2 regions of the Lysinibacillus sp. NPDC093688 genome follow, and region 2 is predicted to be linked to the other one. Evidence: predicted binding sites of a transcription regulator. Region 2 holds the regulator's gene; the other holds the start of a gene.
What was found. Region 2 encodes Rex, which represses fermentation and respiration genes when NADH is low (regulators of the CRP and FNR family bind a similar motif). Its sites were predicted from a motif close to TTGTGAAATATTTCACAA; they were not measured.
Positions count from the first base shown of each region.

Region 1: a site for Rex is predicted at 2,256-2,273, ahead of ACQKN2_RS18750 (cytochrome ubiquinol oxidase subunit I). Genes of this name have one in related genera too.

Region 1 is NZ_JBNNUX010000028.1:29,733-36,999, forward strand. Features, by position in the region: gene ACQKN2_RS18745 (cytochrome d ubiquinol oxidase subunit II) at 1-662, opposite strand, end outside; gene ACQKN2_RS18750 (cytochrome ubiquinol oxidase subunit I) at 659-2,005, opposite strand; gene ACQKN2_RS18755 (diacylglycerol kinase) at 2,427-3,341, opposite strand; gene ACQKN2_RS18760 (thioredoxin family protein) at 3,469-4,029, opposite strand; gene thrS (threonine--tRNA ligase) at 5,257-7,188, opposite strand.
Region 2 is NZ_JBNNUX010000029.1:49,073-56,339, reverse strand. Features, by position in the region: gene tsaD (tRNA (adenosine(37)-N6)-threonylcarbamoyltransferase complex transferase subunit TsaD) at 1-228, shown strand, start outside; gene abc-f (ribosomal protection-like ABC-F family protein) at 720-2,663, opposite strand; gene ACQKN2_RS19120 (redox-sensing transcriptional repressor Rex) at 2,889-3,524, shown strand; gene ACQKN2_RS19115 (twin-arginine translocase TatA/TatE family subunit) at 3,755-3,940, shown strand; gene tatC (twin-arginine translocase subunit TatC) at 3,958-4,779, shown strand; gene ACQKN2_RS19105 (CPBP family intramembrane glutamic endopeptidase) at 4,883-5,647, opposite strand; gene groES (co-chaperone GroES) at 5,820-6,104, shown strand; gene groL (chaperonin GroEL) at 6,254-7,267, shown strand, end outside.

The sequences.
Region 1 (7,267 bases), on a different contig from region 2:
TTCATTTCGTACATAATGCCGAGCGCACTTACCATTAATGGTATCGCCCAAGCAAGTGCGTATTTTCGCATTAAATTTGTAGCTTCTCGATCCTTTGCTTTATGCGCATACCAAGTTAAAAATGAGGCTGAAATATAAAGTACAGCTGCAATGCTCAACACGACAATACTCCAAGCAAACGGGCTCGTATACAACGTCCAATAATTCAATACCGGTTGCCCGTCAACAATATCAACATAGCCACCAGCAGCAATCGCGAACACAACAGAGAGTGAGGCTGGAATAAGTAAGCCAGCTATACCATACGTCAGCGTGTAACCAATATGTCCACGTGTGCCATATGATTCAAATGCATAGTAGGAGCCTCGTATTGCAAGAAGCACTAGCGAAATACTAACTGGGACAAGTAAAATCGTTCCATAATAGAAAGCTGTTTGAGGGAAAAATCCGACAATCCCCACAAAGAAGAATACTAAAAAGACATTGGTTACTTCCCAAACAGGTGATAAATAGCGCTTAATAATATTCGTTAAAATGTGATTTTTTCCGATAAGTAAGCTGTAGGCATTAAAAAAGCCTGCTCCAAAATCGATTGAAGCTACAATGACATAACCAAATAGGAAAATCCATAACACTGAAATACCTAAAATCTCTAATGTCATAAGATGTCACCGCCTTTTTCAGCATGGCGATCTTCTATTTCTCGCTCAATTGGATTCTTTTTGAACATACGAATCAACACTACGATACTTCCTACTGCTAATACAGCATATACGCCGGTAAACAACAGCATCATTAAATCTACATGGTCACTCGTTGTGGCCCCTTCTGGTGTTCGCATTAATCCATATAAGATCCAAGGCTGTCGTCCCACTTCAGCAAGCCACCATCCTGCTTCAATCGCAATAATGGAAAGTGGCCCACCTGCAACAACAATCCATCTAAACCAACGTCTATGAATAAACTGCCAATCACGTGCTTTCCCGGATACGTAAACTAGTGAAACGAATGCCATGAACATGCCAATAAACACCATTAGATCAAAGAGGTAATGAATATACAGTGGTGGTCGATCTTCTTTTGCAAATTGATCTAAACCAATTACCTCTGCATTTGGATTATTATGTGCTAAAACGCTCAAAGCATAAGGTACTTTAATAGCATATTTTACTTCTTCACCATTTAATACACCAAGTAGTATAAGAGAAGCTTTATCTCCCGTTTCGAAATGCCACTCAGCTGCAGCTAGTTTTTCTGGTTGATATTCTGCTAAATATTTACCCGAAAAGTCTCCAATAATCGCTGATGCAATGGAGAAAATCAGACCAATCTTCATAAGTAGGTATAAAGATTTTTTATGGTATATATGCTTAGAACCTTTAAGTAGACGGTATCCTGCAATAGATGCTAATACAAATGCGGACGTCATGTAGGCTGTAACGAGAACATGTGCTACTTTTGTTGGCATCGCTGGATTAAACATGGCTAAAAAAGGTTGAATATTCACAAGCTGTCCGTCCACAATGTCAAATCCTTGCGGCGCATTCATAAACGCATTGACAATTGTTATAAACACAGCTGACATTGATGCACCGATAGCAACTGGAATTAACAATAGCATATGCTTTTTCGGATTATCGAAACGATCCCACGTATATAAGTAGATGCCTAGGAAGATGGCTTCAAAGAAAAATGCAAACGTTTCCATAAAAAGTGGTAATGCAATTGTTTGGCCGGCAAGCTGCATAAAATTCGGCCATAGTAAAGACAACTGTAAGCCAATTGCTGTCCCTGTTACAACTCCGACTGCAACTGTAATAACAAAACCTCGTGCCCAACGTCTTGCCATTAAAATATAGTGCTCATCATTCTTTTTATACCCAGTCCATTGTGCGATCATAATCATTAATGGGACACCAACACCAATCGTTGCATAAATAATATGGAACGATAAAGTTAGCTCCGTTAATGCTCTACTCCAAAAGACTGCTGATTCATTTACCATTTCATTGCCCCCCTAACTTCCAAATATTCTTCCAAGTATGGAAAGTAGCATGATAATTGCAACACCAAAGCTTAGCCAAATGAGCTTTCTTTCCTGTGACTTATACAAAAGCAACACTTCCTTTCCCTTATCCATACCCTCATTTTCCACTATTGCAACGAAAAAAACCTTTATAATGGACCGGAATTTCGGCCTATTATAAAGGTTTCAAATTTTGTTCAAGTAATATACGCACATTTGCCAAACATTTTTCTTAATTTATTCACAATACCAATTAAAGGATGTAAATGTTCATATATATGGTGATTAACCCATTAATATGGATCATCACCAAAACATGTGGTGATGATCCATTAATCTCCACAAAAAATCGATTAAACAGGGCTCCATCTAAATTAAGCAGAAACCTTTTTTATGTTCATTACATACGGTCTTCCTCACGAATATCTGCTAGTGGAACAAAAATTTCAATATGACGCTTTAAGTTTTCAAATGTTGCAGGCGCGTCCCCACCATATTCACCATCTAAGTTTAAATGAATTTCATCTTCAGTAGATACTTTGACGACACTTGCCTTTTTATAAATTACACGATCATCATTTAAATGCTCGCCTCTTAATGCCATCGCAGCAAGCTGAATAAATTCAGGCAGGTTTACTTTTTTCAATACGATTAAAGTAAAGTAGCCATCATTAATACTTGCGTCTGGTGCAAGCTTTTCAAAGCCTCCTACTGAATTTGTTAAGCCACATAAAAACATCATGGCATCCCCATCAAACACTTCGCCATCATATTCTATACGCATGTGAGAAGCTTTAATCGATGGGATCATTTCCACTGCTTTTAAGTAATAAGCTAACTGTCCTAGCATTGTTTTCATTTTACTTGGCACTTCATAAGTTAATTCTGTAATCCGTCCGCCAGCAGCAATATTGATGAAATAGCGTTCCCCATTTAATAAACCAACATCTACCGGCAACGATTCACCTTTAATAATAATGTCAACGGCAGCTTCAATATTTCGAGGAATCTGCACGGCACGGGCAAAGTCATTCGTTGTGCCCATCGGAATTAGACCCACTTTCGGCCGGTTCTCAAATGGACTTACACCTGCAACAACTTCATTTAATGTGCCATCTCCACCAACTGCAATAATTATATCAAAGCCACGTTCTACTGCATTTTTTGCAGCAATGGTTGCATCGCCTTCACAGGTTGTTGCGTGACAAGATGTTTCATAGCCTGCTACCTCTAATTTTGCCAATACTTCTGGTAGATGCTTTTTAAACACTTCACGCCCAGATGTAGGATTATAAATGATTCTTGCTCGTTTCATAACATACCTTCTTTGCTTCATAAGATTCTATTTCTTTTCAACGAATTATACGTTTAAATGTTGCATTGAAGTAAACAAAAGCAAGGCATGTCCTCTTTTTTCTGACATGCAGCCTTGTGATTTACAATTATTGCAATGCAGCTGTTACTTGCTTTTTAAAATCCTCGTAAACATATGTCCAATATGATTTATTCGTCATATTCTCTTCACGAATTTCTGCATATAGCGCTTTTTGTGCATCATCAAATGTCGGATCTTCTTTATCAGGTAAAGTAGCTCGTTTACTTACTACTAGATCCTGTAATTCTGGTGCTCGTGGTCCCCATTTTCCAACAACCTGACCAGCATCATCTAATAAAACATAAACCGGAATTGCACGGCCACCGTTTGTTAAATAACGATCAATCAAATCTGTATCGGCATCACGTAGTACTGCGCGCATGTCTAATCCTGCTGCCTCTGCAACTCGGCGAATGATTGGATTGTTTAACATTGCGTCCCCGCACCAATCCTCAGTAATTGTTAAAATTTTTAGTTGCTTGCTCTTCAGCATTTCGATAAAGCCATCGTTTACTGGCACTTCGAAACCACCATAAATACGGAAGCTTTCCTCTTTTAACGTCGTCATATTATCCATATATTGTTGAATTGAAATCGCATCATTGAAATATTGTTGTTCAGTTTTCATTGATAGACCTCCTAAAGTTTTATCATGTTCTATTCTATATTTTGCTATGAATACTCCATTTAGACAACTATAAAGTGCTAATTTGGTATTTTTTAGTTCTTATCTCCATAAAATCGAGTTTATTTCCGTTCCTGCTGAACCTTTCCTATTTAAATGACATACATTTTATCAAAAATCGTCTCCGATTTTTGGTGACTAGCCATTTTTTATAAATTGGCATCAAATAAAGGCACCATATGTAACTTCCTAAACGCACCTGATACTGACTGCCTGTTGATACTTTATTGGTAATAGGCATTTATCTTGTTATAGATGCCCCTAAAGAATCTTTAGTATGTATTAATTTTTAAATACAAAAGGCCAAGAAAACAGACTATTATCAAGACCTAAATTAAACGAACCTTTATTCTGAGTGCAGCTTTAGAATAAAGCTTGATTAAAAAAACTTCCTTCAACCTTTATTTATCAGCAAATGCAAAAACACCCCAATTTGAAAAAAGATTGATCAAAATGGAGTTAATCTTTCTAACTAAGTATGAGATTTTTATAAAGAAATTTGATCAATTAAATGAGTCTTATTCAACTAATGCACCCTTTTGTTTAAGTATAATGTTTCACAAGCTCATTTTGATTGATAATTCTTATTACATATTTGACTTCCAATTATATTTATTTTATTTCTTTTCCGTCCAGTACTCCTTGCATTTCAGTACCTCGAATTTCAATTCGTTAGACCATTTGTTAAAGCTGTTCAGCAACTTTGGAAAACAAAAGGAAGCGACGAAGCTGTTGAACTGTTTATTGCTGAGGTACACGAATTAAGAATAGAACGGAAGTTATAGGATTGGAACAAGAACGAGACCTATGGAAACACGTAGGAAACAATATATATGAGATACACCTATGTTGTCTCATATGTATATATACTTTCATGATAACAAGAATTCACAGATTTTATTACTACTGATGCCCCTAAAATACTAAGGTCAAAACTAGATGAATTAACTTTTGAGCTCTTTCATCTAGTTCTTTCAACCATGTATTTTTAATTAGCTAAATTTTATATAAAGTATTACTCGCCTAATGACTCAATTAGGCTCTACAATACACACGATTTTCTAATCAAGAACCCAGCAATCGTTGTAGATCTTAAAATCCGTAAAACTATATATAACTTGCATGCATTCTTTATAAATTTACAGAATACAAATTTTTATGATTTTGACTTTACACACTTAATGAAATCGGCAATCTTTTCTGCTCAATTTCTTCTTTTACCTTTTGGACAAATGCGTCAACTGACATTTTCGTTAGGGCTTCTTGCTTATAAGCCCTAACAGTGACAGATTCACTTTGCTCTTCTTCATCACCTAGGACAAGGATATAAGGATTTTTTTGCATTTGCGCATCACGAATTTTGCGACCAAGCTTTTCATTTCGGTTATCTACCGATACACGAATATTTTCTTGGCGTAAGGCATCTGCAACTTTATCTACATATAGTTTATGGACAGCCGATACACCAATAATTTGCACTTGTTTTGGTGCTAACCAAAGTGGGAACGCGCCACCAAAGTGCTCGATTAAAATACCTAAGAAGCGATCTATCGAGCCAAATACTGCTCGATGAATAACAACTGGGCGCACTTTTTCATTTACTTCATTGATATATGTTAAGTCAAACTTCTCTGGCAGCTGGAAGTCTAACTGCACCGTTGCACATTGATGACTACGTTTAATAGCATCTTTGATGTGAATATCGATTTTCGGTCCGTAAAACGCACCGTCTCCTTCGTTTACTTTGTACGGGAAGCCTAAGCGTTGTAATACATTTTCAAGCGCCTTTTCCGCCTTGTCCCAAAGGGAGCGTTCGCCCATATAATCATCCGGGCGTGTCGATAATTCGATGTCATATGTAAAGCCGAACACCTGATACACATGATCAATAATTTGTAATGCCAATGTAATTTCGTCTTCAATTTGTTCGGGTGTCACGAAAATGTGGGCATCGTCCTGACAAAATGTGCGTACACGCAGTAGCCCATTTAATGCGCCACTAAATTCATGACGGTGGACTTGGCCAAATTCTGCCATGCGAATCGGTAAATCACGATATGAATGTAAATCGTTTTTGTATATTAACATATGTCCTGGGCAGTTCATCGGCTTTAGCGCAAACTTTTGCTCATCCACTTGTGTAAAATACATATTCTCGTGGTAGTGCTGCCAATGTCCTGACTGCTCCCACAGTCTTTGATTCATCATTAGTGGCGTACGCACTTCTTGATAGTCATAGCTTGTTTGGAGCTCGCGTAAAAAACGTTCCAATTCATTGCGAATAATTTGTCCGTTCGCTAAGTAAAATGGCATGCCAGGCGCTTCCTCTGAAAACATAAACAGTTCCAGCTCTTTACCTAGTCGGCGATGGTTACGCTTTTCTGCTTCTTCTAAAAATACAAAATGGGCTTCCATCGCTTCTTTTGTCGTAAATGCCACGCCATAAATACGTTGTAACATTTGGTTCTTCGAATCACCACGCCAATACGCACCTGAAATATGCATCAGCTTAAAGTGCTGTAACTTAGCTGTATTCGGAATATGTGGTCCACGACATAAATCGATAAAATCGCCTTGTTCATAGACCGTTACTAGTTCATCTACGGGAATTGCATCTATTAATTCTAACTTTAATGCATCCTGCGCAAATAATTGTCGAGCCTCATCACGCGTCACTTCTTTGCGCACGATTGTGAGATTCTCTTGAACAATCTTCTTCATTTCACGTTCGATGTCTACCAAATCCTCTGGTACCAACGTATGGCTTATCTCAATATCGTAATAAAATCCGTTATCGATTACAGGTCCTACACCAAATTGGGCATCCGGATACAGGCGTTTTACGGCTTGCGCTAATAAATGAGCTGTCGAATGGCGAATGACGTGAAGCCCTTCTGTTGTCGTAGCGTCATACAAGGCAATCTCAGCATCGGCTACAATCGGGTGTGTCAGATCCGTTAAGATTGTATTGACACTACCAACAATTGATTTTTTCGATAAGCTTGGACTGATCAATTTTGCAATGTCGGTTAATGTAACTCCTTTTTCAAAACGCTGTTGTTGACCATTTGGAAATTGAATTGTGATTTGTTCAGTTGACATACTACCGCTCCTTTTCGTTTCAAAACATAAAAAAACACACGCGTCCTCAATAGGGACGAGCGTGTGTTTTTACCCGTGG
Region 2 (7,267 bases):
AAACAAGTTATTGCAGCTGGAGGTGTAGCGGCAAATAAAGGCTTACGTACATCACTTGAGTCTGTATTTGCGGAAGAAGGTATCCCGTTGTATGTACCGCCATTAAAGCTGTGTACAGATAATGCCGCTATGATTGGGGCAGTAGCAACGCCAATGTTTGAAGCAGGTATTCGTGGTAATTTATCAATGAACGGTCGCCCTGGGATGGAGTTAAAATCCTGGCTTTAATTTCTTTCAGAAGTTAAAGCATCCGGCATAGAAAAAGAGGTGTTTTAGATTTAATTCTAAAATACCTCTTTTTTGCTTTTATGAAAAAATTGTTGAGAAAACAGTGTATATAAGAAGATATGAATCTAGTTAGTTGACAAATTTTTCAGAAAATTATCCACAGGCAAGGTGGAAATAAAAGAGCGAACATCCGTACTTATGCACAAAATGTTGATAACTTGTGTATAACTTGTGATTATTCAATATATAGTAGCCTGTTTTGCACAGAGTGATGTGAATAAAATATTTTTGAATTGTGGACAATGTGGAAAAGTCTGTTGATATGTTGGTATTACTAGATTTATAGTGTGTATAAAGTTGTGGGCACTTTTTGTCGAAAAATAGCACTTGACCAATATATATGAAAAAACAGGGCGAGTAAAGTAAAAAGCCATGCGACAAGTCACATGGCTTTACAAGACGCCCACCTTAAAAAAGTTCGGTGGGGGATGTTATACAGTAATTTTTTCAAGTTCTTCACTTAGCTCCAGCCATTCCATTTCAAATAACTCGTACTGTTCCTTAGAAGTGGATAATTCATCCTGGAGTTGTGTAATTTTTTCGTGGTCTGTGAAAATCTCAGGGTCGCAAAGTGCTTCCTCTAAGCGAGCTATTTCAAGATTTACTTGCTGCATTTTCCCTTCTAGTTCCTCAAGCATGCGTCTAATTTGACGTTCCCGCTTTTTAGCCTCTTTATCAATTTTAGAGGTAGAGATCTTATCAGGTACATCCGCTTGAGCCTGCGGTTGAGCAGCTGCCTTCATTTGTGCAATTTCTAATAGCTCTTGTTTCTTTTCAAGATAATAATCATAGTCACCTAAGTACTCAAAGGAACCATCGCCAGATAGTTCAATTACTTTAGTAGCAATTCGATTGATGAAATATCGGTCATGCGATACAAATAAGAGCGTTCCAGGATAATCAATCAGTGCGTTTTCCAGTATCTCTTTACTATCTAAGTCTAAGTGATTGGTAGGCTCATCGAGAATTAAGAGATTTGCCTTTTGCATCATCAACTTAGCTAATGCAAGTCTAGCTTTTTCTCCACCAGATAAAGATGACACGATTTTATCTACATCAACTCCACTGAATAAGAAACGGCCTAGCACCGTGCGAATATCTTTTTCATTCATTAAAGGCCATTCATCCCATAGCTCTTTTAGCACGCTTTTATTGCTCGATAGCTTGGCCTGCTCTTGATCATAATAACCAATTTGAACATTTGTACCATAGCGAATCTCTCCAGTGAGTGGTAGCAAATCTTTGACAATGGTTTTTAATAATGTTGATTTACCAACACCATTTGGTCCAACAAGTGCAATGCGATCTTCTCGGAAAGTGCGTAGCGTGATGCCACTTGATATTTTCTTATCACTATAACCTATCGTTAAGTCATCGATAGATAATACATCATTACCACTTTGACGTTCAATTGTAAAACCAAAGCTTGCTGACTTTTCATCACCATCAGGGGATTCCATCCATTCTGTTCGTTCAAGCATCTTACGACGACTTTGTGCCATTTTAGTAGTAGAAGCACGAGCGATGTTTTTTTGAATAAAATCCTCAAGCTTGGCCTTTTCATCTTGCTGACGTTCAAAAAGCTTCAAATCGCGCTCATAATTTTTCGCTTTTTCATCTAAATAGGCACTATAATTGCCTGTATATTTTGTGACGCGATGACGAGAGACTTCGTAGACAATGGAAACAACCTGGTCTAAGAAATAGCGGTCATGGGAAACAATTAGAATAGCCCCTTCATAGCCTTTTAAATATGATTCCAACCAAGAGAGGGTATCAATATCTAAATGGTTAGTAGGTTCATCAAGGATTAATAAGTCAGGTTTACTTAAAAGAAGCTTAGCAAGCGCTAACCGAGTCCGTTGTCCCCCTGATAGTGAGCTAATTGGCTTTTCGTAATCATTAGGATAGAACTGCATACCATGAAGGACAGAACGTGTATCAGATTCATATTGATAGCCACCCGCATCCTTAAAATTATGCTGCAAATGATCGTATTCAGACATTATTTTTGCATATAAAGTAGGATTTTCATAAACAGTTGGATCGGCCATTTGTTGTTCTAATGATCGTAGTGTTTGTTCTTGGGCAATAAGTGGCTCAAAAATTGTCATCATTTCATCCCAAATCGACAATGTTGAGTTTAATCCAGCATGCTGCTCTAAATATCCAATTTGTACACCTTTAGGAATAATAATATCGCCAGAGTCATATGACATTTGACCAGCAATTATTTTAAGTAAAGTGGACTTACCAGCACCGTTACGACCTACTAATGCAACACGGTCACGATGTTGAACTTCTAATTTTACGCCACTTAAAATTTCATCTGCAAGGAAGGATTTATATAGTTGATTGACCTGTAAAACAATCATTCTTGACACCTCAATTCTTCCTTAGTGTAATGGATGAGCGATTGGCTTGCAATGTCGATGCTTTACTTATTCCAAGCTGTCATGTAAGATTGAAACGATTTCCCTTTAGTTAGTGGCGTAAAAGCGCCTTTAACTAAAGGAAAATCCTCCAGTGAATATTATAAACTTAGAAATATAAAGCATGTATCATAAATAGAATTTGATACGTTTTAAGGAGGAAAAAGTTTGAAACAAGAATTAAAAATTCCACAAGCCACTACGAAAAGACTTCCTCTTTACTATCGTTTTATCCAAAACTTTGCACAAGAAGGCATGGAACGCATTTCTTCGAAGGAACTAAGTGAAGCGATGAAAATTGATTCTGCAACTATTCGCCGAGATTTTTCTTATTTTGGTGCTCTTGGGAAAAAGGGATATGGCTATGATGTGCAGCATCTCTTACAATTTTTTAGCCAAACACTCGATCAACATGAAGCGACAAAAGTAGCGTTAATTGGTGTGGGGAATTTAGGTAGTGCTTTATTAAAATATAATTTCCAAAAAAATCACAATACTCATATCGTTGTAGCATTTGACTCGAAGGCTCCAAAAGAAGGGAAGATGATTAGCAATATTCCTGTTTTTCACCCTGATTTATTGGAAGAGAAGTATGCAGAATATGGAGCGGAGCTTGCAATTTTAACAGTTTCACCACGCTCTGCACAGAAAATGGCTGATAGATTAGCAGTAATGAACGCAAAAGGAATTTTGAACTTTACGCCAGAGCGTATTACTGTACCAGATAAAATGCAACTTTTAACAATCGATTTGTCGGTAGAGTTGCAGGCACTTATTTATTTAATTCGTAATCAGGAAGAGTGATCATTGTACATAATTTAACTTCTTTCAGCGGAGTCCAAACACCCACTGAAAGAAGTTAAAGTCTCCGGACGCAATTAGGCCGGGGTATAATTGATAGTATAGCTCACAGTTTCTGTTAAGTAGAAGTATGTAATAAAATGAGAAAATGACGAAAAACTTTCACATATTATTAATTAGCAAATTGGCGAAATATGCGTTAAAATGATGGATATAAAGAGGAGGTGGCTGTAATGGGTGGTATTGGTCCTATGAGCCTCATTATTATCGGAATTGTCGCATTACTAATTTTTGGACCTAAGAAGTTACCAGAGCTTGGTAAAGCATTTGGTTCAACATTACGTGAATTCAAAAATGCTACTAAAGGTTTAGCCGACGATGATGATGATGACAAGAAAAAGAAAGAATTAGATAAGTAAGTTAGGATGTTTGAGGAATGAATCCAAGAGATCTAACTGTCATTGAACATATAGAAGAATTAAGAAAACGGCTTTTCATTGTTGCCGTTTTCTTTGTTCTCGCTATGGCTGGTGGCTTCTTTGCTGCAAAGCCGCTTGTTAAATACCTTCAAAGTACTGGAGCGAATTACAATATAGAGCTCCATGCATTTGATGTAGTAACACCACTTGCAATTTATATCCAAGTAGTTTTCTTAATCGCTTTCATTCTTTCTTCGCCGGTATTGATGTATCAATTGTGGGCTTTTATTAGCCCGGGATTAAGGGACGTAGAACGAAAAGCAACTTTAAGCTATATACCGTATTCATTTTTATTGTTTTTAGCAGGGCTATCCTTTTCATACTTTTTACTATTCCCTTATGTCATAAAGTTTATGATGAATTTATCAAACGATTTAGAAATTCAACAAACAATTGGCATACATGAATATTTTACGTTTTTATTTAAGCTTACAATACCTTTTGGTTTCCTTTTCCAATTACCGATTGTAGTCTTGTTTTTTTCACGTATTGGGATTTTATCTCCTGAGTTACTAATTCGTATTCGTAAGTATTCATACTTTGGTTTATTTGTATGTGCTGCTCTAATCGCGCCACCTGAATTAGCTTCGCACTTAATGGTTTCAGTACCGTTGTTTGTTCTTTATGAAATTAGCATTATGATTTCTCGTATTGGCTATAAGAAATACTTAAAATCAGAGGAAATGCGAATGAAGGAAGAACAAGAGGCTGAGCAAAAACGTCAGATAGAAGAGGCACTTGAACAGCAGAGACGTCAAATCGAAGAATTGAATCAATAATAATAGAAGCTCGATGCTTATTAGTAGCATCGAGCTTTTTCGTCGTTATAGTTACAGCTTACATGCAATAAAAATCAGTGGAAGAAAAACTCCCACTGATTTTTTATTGCATTTTTTCTAGTTCTTGAAGAAACTTTTGCAATGGTTCTGCATACAATTGTACAAGTGTCACAAAACCGTTCAGCATGACATGGGCGATAATTGACGTCCAAATGCGTTTCGTTTTGTGATATAAGAAGGCAAAAATTAATCCACAAATTGTATAAAGTAAGATATGTGAGAAGTCCATATGAATAAGTGCAAAGAAAATGGCACTTACTATAGCGGCTACCCAGAAATTAGTTGTTTGGACAAGCGAACCAAAAATTACACGACGGAAGACGAACTCTTCTAAAATTGGTCCAAATACGACAATTGCTAGTATCGCAATAGGAGCACCTTTTGCTATACCTACAATATCAGCTGTGTTTTGCGACCCACCTTGGATACCGAATATAGCCATTTCGATAGCTGCGCCAATCATTTGGCCAAAGAAAACTAAGAAGAAACCAATAATTCCCCACATAATTGACAGTGGTATCGTTTCTTTCTTCCCTTTATAAATATCCCAAAACGCTTTATCGCGAGAAGTTAGGATTAAGCTTATAATTAACGCAATGGCAAAGCTAAGTGCAATATACCAGCCTTGCGTAAGTGGGGCAGCTTGCTCACTAGGTAAACCGGTTGTACTCATAACAAGCTTGTGAAATGGGCTTGCCAGCCATCTACCTGATATTTGCATGAGGATATAAATCAGTAAAACATAAAGGGCTGTTTTTTTATGTTTATTTAATTTTTGAGAATTGTTCACAGTCAAAATCCTTTCCATTCATTATGCTACCTTTCTATTGTAGAGGAATATGGAAAGAAAACAAAATTTTTCGAAGTTCTGACTTGCAAAAAAAAGTGTGATTGATTATCATAATAATTGTGTTAGCACTCGTATAGGTAGAGTGCTAATAGACTTAAACTTACATTTAATTAATAGGAGGTTGTTTCACTTGTTAAGACCACTAGGAGATCGTATTGTAATCGAACTAATCGAGGTAGAAGAAAAATCTGCATTCGGTATTGTACTGCCAGACTCTGCAAAAGAAAAACCACAAGAAGGTAAAATTGTAGCAGTTGGGACAGGTCGTATATTAGAGAACGGGCAACGTGTTGAGCTTGACGTTAAAGTTGACGACCGCATTATTTTCTCTAAGTACTCTGGTACAGAAGTTAAATATGAAGGTAATGAATACCTAATTTTACGCGAAAGCGATATTCTTGCAATTATTGAATAAGTTCATACTTTTTTAGTTTATTAAAGTTAATACCTTTAGTGATTGTCACAGATAAACAAATGAATGGGTGACAATGACAGTATGGCGAAATTTTTATAAATATATTGATGAAGCTTAACGAATATTCCATTCCAGGAGGGTAAATTCAAATGGCAAAAGATATTAAATTCTCAGAAGAAGCACGTGCATTAATGCTACAAGGTGTAGATAAATTAGCAAACGCAGTAAAAATTACTCTAGGGCCAAAAGGTCGTAACGTAGTTTTAGAAAAAAAATTCGGTTCACCACTTATTACAAATGATGGTGTAACAATTGCAAAAGAAATCGAGCTAGAAAATCCATACGAAAACATGGGTGCAAAATTAGTAGCAGAAGTTGCTTCTAAAACAAACGAAATCGCTGGTGACGGTACAACAACTGCAACAGTATTAGCTCAAGCAATTATTCGTGAAGGCTTAAAAAACGTAACAGCTGGTGCAAATCCTGTAGGCATTCGTAAAGGGATCGACAAAGCAGTTGTAGCAGCCCTTACAGAATTAAACGCTATTTCTCGTCCAGTAAGCAACAAAGAGGAAATCGCACAGGTTGCGGCTATCTCTGCTGCTGATGATGAAGTAGGACAATTAATTGCAGAAGCAATGGAACGTGTTGGTAACGACGGTGTTATTACAATTGAAGAATCTAAAGGCTTCACAACTGAGCTTGATGTAGTTGAAGGTATGCAATTCGACCGTGGTTATGCATCACACTACATGGTAACAGATACAGATAAAATGGAAGCTGTATTAGATAATCCTTACATTTTAATTACTGATAAAAAAATTACAAACATCCAAGAAGTATTACCATTATTAGAACAAGTGGTACAACAAGGTCGTCCGCTGTTAATCATCGCTGAAGATGTTGAAGGTGAAGCTCTTGCAACACTTGTAGTGAACAAGCTTCGTGGTACATTCAATGCTGTAGCGGTTAAAGCTCCAGGATTTGGTGACCGTCGTAAAGCAATGCTAGAAGATATCGCAATTTTAACAGGTGGTCAAGTAATTACAGAAGAATTAGGCTTAGACCTTAAATCAGCTGATATTACATCACTTGGGCGCGCTGCGAAAGTTGTTGTGACAAAAGACAATTCAACAATCGTAGAAGGTGTTGGTGGTGCAGAC